Regions from separate parts of the Thaumasiovibrio subtropicus genome, predicted to be linked through region 3. Evidence: predicted binding sites of a transcription regulator. Region 3 holds the regulator's gene; each other region holds the start of a gene.
The links. The regulator PurR, encoded in region 3, represses purine synthesis genes. The targets are predictions, from matches to a motif close to TNANGNAAACGTTTNCNTNA.
Positions count from the first base shown of each region.

Region 1: a site for PurR is predicted at 1,427-1,446, ahead of TSUB_RS13500 (NupC/NupG family nucleoside CNT transporter). Genes of this name have one in related genera too.
Region 2: a site for PurR is predicted at 785-804, ahead of purE (5-(carboxyamino)imidazole ribonucleotide mutase). Genes of this name have one in related genera too.

Region 1 is NZ_AP023054.1:3,032,595-3,034,866, forward strand. Features, by position in the region: gene TSUB_RS13500 (NupC/NupG family nucleoside CNT transporter) at 3-1,250, opposite strand; gene TSUB_RS13505 (TatD family hydrolase) at 1,478-2,257, opposite strand.
Region 2 is NZ_AP023054.1:3,581,087-3,583,358, forward strand. Features, by position in the region: gene hemF (oxygen-dependent coproporphyrinogen oxidase) at 1-103, opposite strand, end outside; gene tsaC (L-threonylcarbamoyladenylate synthase type 1 TsaC) at 146-700, opposite strand; gene purE (5-(carboxyamino)imidazole ribonucleotide mutase) at 869-1,357, shown strand; gene TSUB_RS16110 (5-(carboxyamino)imidazole ribonucleotide synthase) at 1,360-2,272, shown strand, end outside.
Region 3 is NZ_AP023054.1:1,852,162-1,854,433, forward strand. Features, by position in the region: gene torD (molecular chaperone TorD) at 1-391, shown strand, start outside; gene purR (HTH-type transcriptional repressor PurR) at 729-1,733, shown strand; cyclic di-GMP riboswitch class I at 1,913-2,012, shown strand; gene TSUB_RS08360 (TfoX/Sxy family DNA transformation protein) at 2,136-2,272, shown strand, end outside.

The DNA.
Region 1 (2,272 bases), 1.2 Mb from region 3:
GATTACGCGAGTGTCAGGAAGAAGCCTGCAATGGTTGCAGCCATCAAGTTAGATAGGGTACCAGCAATGATTGCTTTCACACCTAGACGCGCGATGTCGCCGCGACGTTTCGGTGCCAGACTACCCAAACCACCCAACAGGATAGCGATAGACGATAGGTTCGCGAAACCACATAGTGCAAACGAGATGATCGCTTTCGTCTTCTCAGAAAGTACTACTGGTGCAGCATCACCTAAGTAAGGTGCGAAGCCTGCGTATGCAACGAATTCGTTTGCAACAGTCTTAAGACCAATGAACTCACCTGCGATAGTCGCTTCAGCCCAAGGTACACCGATTAGCCATGCTAGTGGTGCAAAGATTAGACCTAGGATACCTTCTAGAGTTAGGTTCTCTTGACCGAATAGGCCACCCGCCCAACCTAGGAAACCATTCACTAGCGCGATCAGACCGATGAACGCGATTAGCATCGCACCCACGTTTAGCGCAAGCTGAAGACCAGAAGCCGCACCGCCCGCTGCTGCGTCGATAACGTTTGCTGGTTTGTCATCGCCTTCTGCGCCGATGTCAGCAAGTTGCTCAACTGGCTCATTCGTTTCTGGCTTGATGATTTTAGCGAATAGAAGACCACCTGGTGCCGCCATGAAAGAAGCCGCAACAAGATATTCAATTGGCACGCCCATTGACGCGTAACCCGCCATTACACCACCAGCGATAGAAGCTAGACCACCACACATTACCGCGAATAGCTCAGACTGAGTCATCTTAGGAACGAAAGGTTTAACAACCAATGGGGCTTCTGTTTGACCAACAAAGATGTTCGCAGCGGCAGACATAGATTCGGCACGAGAAGTACCCAGCGCTTTCTGCAGACCGCCACCAAGAATCTTGATAACCCACTGCATTACACCCAGGTAGTAAAGTACTGAGATCAGAGCTGAGAAGAAGATCAGCGTAGGAAGAACCTTAAACGCAAAAATGAAGCCCAGACCGTCCACAGAGAAGTTAACAAGGTTACCGAAAAGGAAACCAGTACCTTCTTGGCCGTAGTCAATTACGTTAGATACAGCGTCAGAAACGCCTTTAAGTACTTTCTGGCCCGCAGGGACAAAAAGGATAAAACCACCCAAGATAAACTGGATAGCAAATGCACCACCAACGGTGCGAAGGTTAATCGCTTTACGGTTATCAGACAGTAGTACGGCAATGCCTATTAATACCACCATCCCAACCAGGCTCATAATTAGGCTCATAGTAAAGGGGTTCCTAAAATTTATATTTGGCGTCTCGACAGTTTTGGCTCTAAAAGAGTCCAGCGCATTATACGGATGCGCGGCGCGATAAAATAATGTCAAAATCACACTTTTAAAAGCAACCAAAAGGAAATGAGATCTAAAACCGTGATATAGGTCACATTATAGACAGCATTTCACGCAAACGTTTTTCGCAAACGTTTACGTCGTGATAACGATTCATCCATTCACAGCCCAAATAGCGCTTCGCTGTTGCGTACCGTTGCGCTCGCTAAGTCCTTGATCGACTCTTTTCGTACTTCGTCCAATGCCCGCAAGACGAGTGGCAACCTGTCTGGCTTATTAGGCTCACCTTGAAACCCAGCGAGAGGCATATCCGGCGAATCGGTTTCCAATACCAAGGCTTCTAACGGTAATCGACTGATCGCATCACGGGTTTTTTTAGCGCGTTCATAAGTAATAGTCCCTCCCACCCCAATCACAAAACCCAATTTGAAAAAATCCATCGCTTGTTGATAGCTTCCCGAAAAGCCGTGGACAACCCCTCCTTTATTAGGTCGATACTTTTTTAGTACTTTGAGCATCTCACCATGGGCACGTCGACAATGCAGAATGACAGGGAGTTGATGTGCTTTTGCCAACATCAGGTGGGCTTCCAATATATTGAGCTGCAATTGGGTATCCGTCGTTTTCTGAAAAAAATCGAGCCCGCACTCACCAACCGCGACACAATCCGCTGAGGCGTTGGATAATCGCGTAGCCAGATGCTCAACGTCACCTTGCTGATGTCTTGCAAGAAAATAGGGGTGCATACCAAGCGCATAGTAGACGCCGGGATGGTTATCGCTCAATGTTTCGACCTGCTGCCAGTTCCATGCCCCGACACTGGGCACAATAAAACGAGTGACGCCAGCCGCATGGGCAGAAGCAAACAACGCGTTGTGATCAGCTTGAAAAACGTCAAAGTCGAGGTGGCAGTGGGTATCGATAAGAGGCTCAAAATTCATGAAGTTAGGTCTCTA
Region 2 (2,272 bases), 1.7 Mb from region 3:
ATGCTTGTTTACCGTCTTCTATCGCGAGCGCATCACAAATCTGATCTTGAAGCGCCAATAGGAACGTCTTTACTGCCTGTTTATCAATTTTTTGCTCTGACATTGCCTTCTTTTCACTCTGTTCTTATTGGTGGAGGTGAGCTACTTAGCCTTGACGAAAAACCTTTCCTGTCTGTGCATCTCGGATCTCTGAAGGGTTCTCTCGCCCTCCTGTCTCACCTGAAAACAGCACAACTTTATCGCCCAGCTGTTCTACAACCTCTTCCGACGTGCGACAAGGTGGCTCTCCGGTTAGATTAGCACTCGTAGATGTAATCGGTTTTCCATAAGCACGGCATAGTGCTTGAACCAAGGGATGATCACTCACGCGAACCGCAATAGTATCAAACTGTCCGGTTAAAAACTGAGGGACGGTAGGTTTAGCAGGCATCACCCAGGTGACCGGACCTGGCCAAGTGTCAGCAATCGTCGCACGTTGCGATTCAGATAGCTGACTATCATCAATATAGTCTTGAAGCTGCGCATAATCCGCTGCGATAAGAATGAGGCCTTTTTCGACTGGACGTTGTTTGAGCGCTAATAAACGCTGAACCGCTAGCTCACTATCCGGATCACACCCTACACCAAAAACGGCTTCTGTCGGATAGGCAATCACGTTGCCAGACTTTAGCGCATCAACTACTTGAGAGAGATTATCCAAGGTTCCATTCCTACTTTGTTAAATTCGTGTTTCGTAGTGTAGCCATTTCCATTGTTCGGCACCATGCTCATGCTGCTCTCACCTTGACGCAAACGTTTTCCTTCCGCGAAAATCCCCGTATAATGCGCGCAGATTATCTTCACGCTTAACACATTTAAGGAGTTCGGGATGAAAGTTGGAATTATCATGGGGTCAAAGTCGGACTGGCCTACAATGCAGCACGCTGCAGAAATGCTAGATCGCTTCAATGTCCCTTATGAAACCAAAGTGGTTTCAGCACACCGTACCCCTCAATTACTGGCTGAGTATGCAGAGAGCGCAGCTGAGCGTGGCATCAAAGTGATCATCGCAGGTGCTGGCGGTGCCGCACATCTTCCCGGTATGACGGCTGCATTTACTAGCTTGCCTGTACTTGGTGTCCCTGTTCAATCACGTGCGCTAAAAGGCATGGATTCACTCCTTTCCATCGTGCAAATGCCAAAAGGGGTTGCCGTAGGGACTTTGGCGATTGGCGATGCAGGAGCTGCCAATGCTGGCCTACTAGCCGCACAAATCCTTGCCACACATGATGCTGAGTTAATGAAAAAAGTGGATGCATTCCGCAAAGAGCAAACAGACACCGTACTGGCAAACCCAAATCCTGCTGAGGACGCGTAATCATGAAAGTCCTTGTGCTTGGTGCAGGCCAACTTGCAAGAATGATGGCGTTGGCGGGCGCGCCGCTCAACATTGAGGTTATCGCTTATGATGTTGGCTCAAAGAGCGTGGTTCATCCTCTGACTCAACAAAGCTACGATCACACCTTGGCCAGTGCTATAGAAGATGTTGACGTAATCACTGCTGAGTTTGAACATATCCCTCACGATGTGCTTGATGTCTGCGAAGCAAGTGGCAAGTTTCTACCTACCACAGATGCGATTAAAGCAGGCGGTGACCGCCGTTTAGAAAAAGCCCTACTGGATCGAGCCGGTGTCGCCAACGCGAAATACCGCCTAGTGGGTAGTCGCCAAGACTTAGACGAAGCCATTCGCCATGTCGGTTTACCTATGGTACTAAAGAGTGCGCTAGGCGGTTATGACGGCAAAGGTCAATGGCGTCTAAAAACCCAAGACCAAGCGAATGCAGTTTGGGAAGAAATGGCCGCTTTCCTCGCTGAAACCGAAGGGCAAGCTATCGTTGCGGAAGAGTTTGTGCCTTTTAATCGCGAAGTTTCCCTTATCGGTGCTCGTGACAAAAAGGGAAATGTATCCGTTTACCCTATCACTGAAAACGTGCATGTTGATGGCGTTCTCAACCTTTCAACCGCAGTGGAAGGCAACCAATCTGTTCAACAGCAAGCAAGCGAAATGTTCAGCGCTATAGCTGATGCGCTTGGCTACGTTGGTGTGCTCGCCATTGAATTTTTCGATATCGATGGCAAATTACTGGTCAATGAAATCGCACCACGCGTTCATAACTCAGGTCACTGGACACAACAAGGCGCGGACACTTGCCAATTTGAGAATCACCTTCGAGCAGTTTGCGGCTTGCCGCTTGGCAATACGAACCTACTTCGCCCAACAGCGATGATTA
Region 3 (2,272 bases):
TTATGCCTCAGTCTATTTAAGCCAAGATAAATTAACCCACGGCGAAACCGCACAAGAAATTCGCGCACTACTGATAGAACATCAAATCGGTTTAGATGCGCAACATAATGAACCCGCAGATCACATTGCGATTATTCTCGACTTTGTTGGTAACTTAATCATTAATATGAATAAACATGAAAGCGACCAGCAAATTGCGAGACACCTCAATGATCAAATCGACATTATCCAGCGTTACCTCGTCAAATGGGTCCCCCAGTTTGTCGATCGCGTTAGTCAAAATGACCGCTTTGGTTTTTATGCAACCAGTGCAGAACTGCTTCAAGCTTTTTTGATATACGACTTAAGTTACTGTATTGAACAGTATCAAAGGCACCACACTACACCATGATGTTATTTAATGACACAGACTGCAAATACGGCCAGTAACTCGAGATGGGATTGCATCGAGCGTATAAACTACCCAAGCAATTCGTAAACCCATAGTGCTGAATAGTGATAAACACGTAGACAAGTGGTGAGAAATGCCGCAAGTGGTACCCCTGATATCACAATGTCGCGCTAAAATTCCGTATATCATTTCATAAAGATTGCACTATCGTCCTTACTCAGTAGAATGTGAACGCAAGCGATTACATAATGAAATGTTGCTGTGACCGTTTACACGCAACCACTCAATAATAGCCAGCGATGCGTACTGCTGGCAGATACGATATTAGAAGAAAAAAATGGCAACCATTAAAGATGTTGCGCGCATGGCTGGCGTCTCAACGACGACTGTCTCGCACGTAATCAACAAAACTCGATTCGTCGCAGAAGCTACGCAGAAAAAAGTGTGGGAAGCAATCGACGAACTCAACTATGCGCCAAGTGCCGTTGCGCGTAGTTTGAAGTGTAACTCTACCCGCACTATTGGCATGTTAGTAACCAAATCTAACAACCCTTTCTTTGCCGAGGTGGTTCACGGCGTTGAAGAGTATTGCTACAAAGCCGGCTACACACTGATTCTATGTAATACCGAAGGCAACTTTAACAAACAGCGTGATTACCTACGCATGTTAGCTGAAAAACGCGTCGATGGTCTTCTCGTCATGTGCTCAGATCTTGATGACGAACTACTTGCCATTCTCAATCGTCAAAAAGATCTACCGATGGTCATTATGGACTGGGGACCAGAATCTGTTACCACAGATAAGATTCGCGATAACGCAGAGAAAGGGGCGTATCTCGCCACGCGTCACTTCATCGACAATGGCCACCAAGAGATTGGTTGTGTGTCAGGCCATTTGCAGCGCAATACCTGTGTCGAGCGCATGAAAGGATTCAGTGCCGCGATGCAAGAGGCGAACTTGCCTATCAATCAAGATTGGATTATCGAAGGCGACTTTGAGTGCGAAACGGCAGTGAAAGCGGCGCAAGATTTCATCGCAATGGATCAACGCCCTACTGCTATCTTCTGCTTCAATGACATTATGGCGATGGCGTTAATCAGTACGTTTGAGCAGGCAGGTATTAGTGTACCAGACGATATTTCGGTGATTGGCTATGACAACATTGATTTATCTCCTTACTTTTCACCACCTTTAACGACAATTCACCAGCCTAAGCACCGTTTAGGTAAAAAGGCAGTCGAGTTACTGATGGCGAGAATTAAAGATAAAGAACACGATAGCCAATTATTCGTCATGGAGCCCGAATTGGTAGTACGTAAGTCTGTAAAACGTATGAAATAAATTCATCATCTTTTTATAAATGCCTGCTTTGAGAACAAGCGGGCATTTTTTTGCCTTTTATGCAAATACGCCAATATTCTGTTCTGCACTTATCAAATTTCCCGTCAAAATTATGGTACCAATATCACGTTTTTATTGGGACGAAGATCAAAACCTATATTGATATAAGCTAAATATTGTCACGAACAGGGCAAACCATTCGAAAGATTGGGACGCAAAGCTTCCGGCCTAAATACAAGATTTTTAACGAATCTGGTAAATGGTAGCGGGGTTGCCGATGGAAAAACTAGTTGTACACACGGAAGTTGACAGAGCGTTGACATTCAGGAACTGCAGCTGGTCTATTCTTGGTTCCTAGCTCTGATTAGTGGTGACCTATTCACATAATCACCGAGATGTAGCATGGACAAACCAGTACTAAAAACTTCAATAAAGTTACTCAGTCGTTTTGGGACAATTAAGTCGCGTTCAATGTTTGGCGGTTTTGGCCTTTTCTTAGGCGAAACCATGTTCGCACTTGTTGTAAACGATAAACTTCA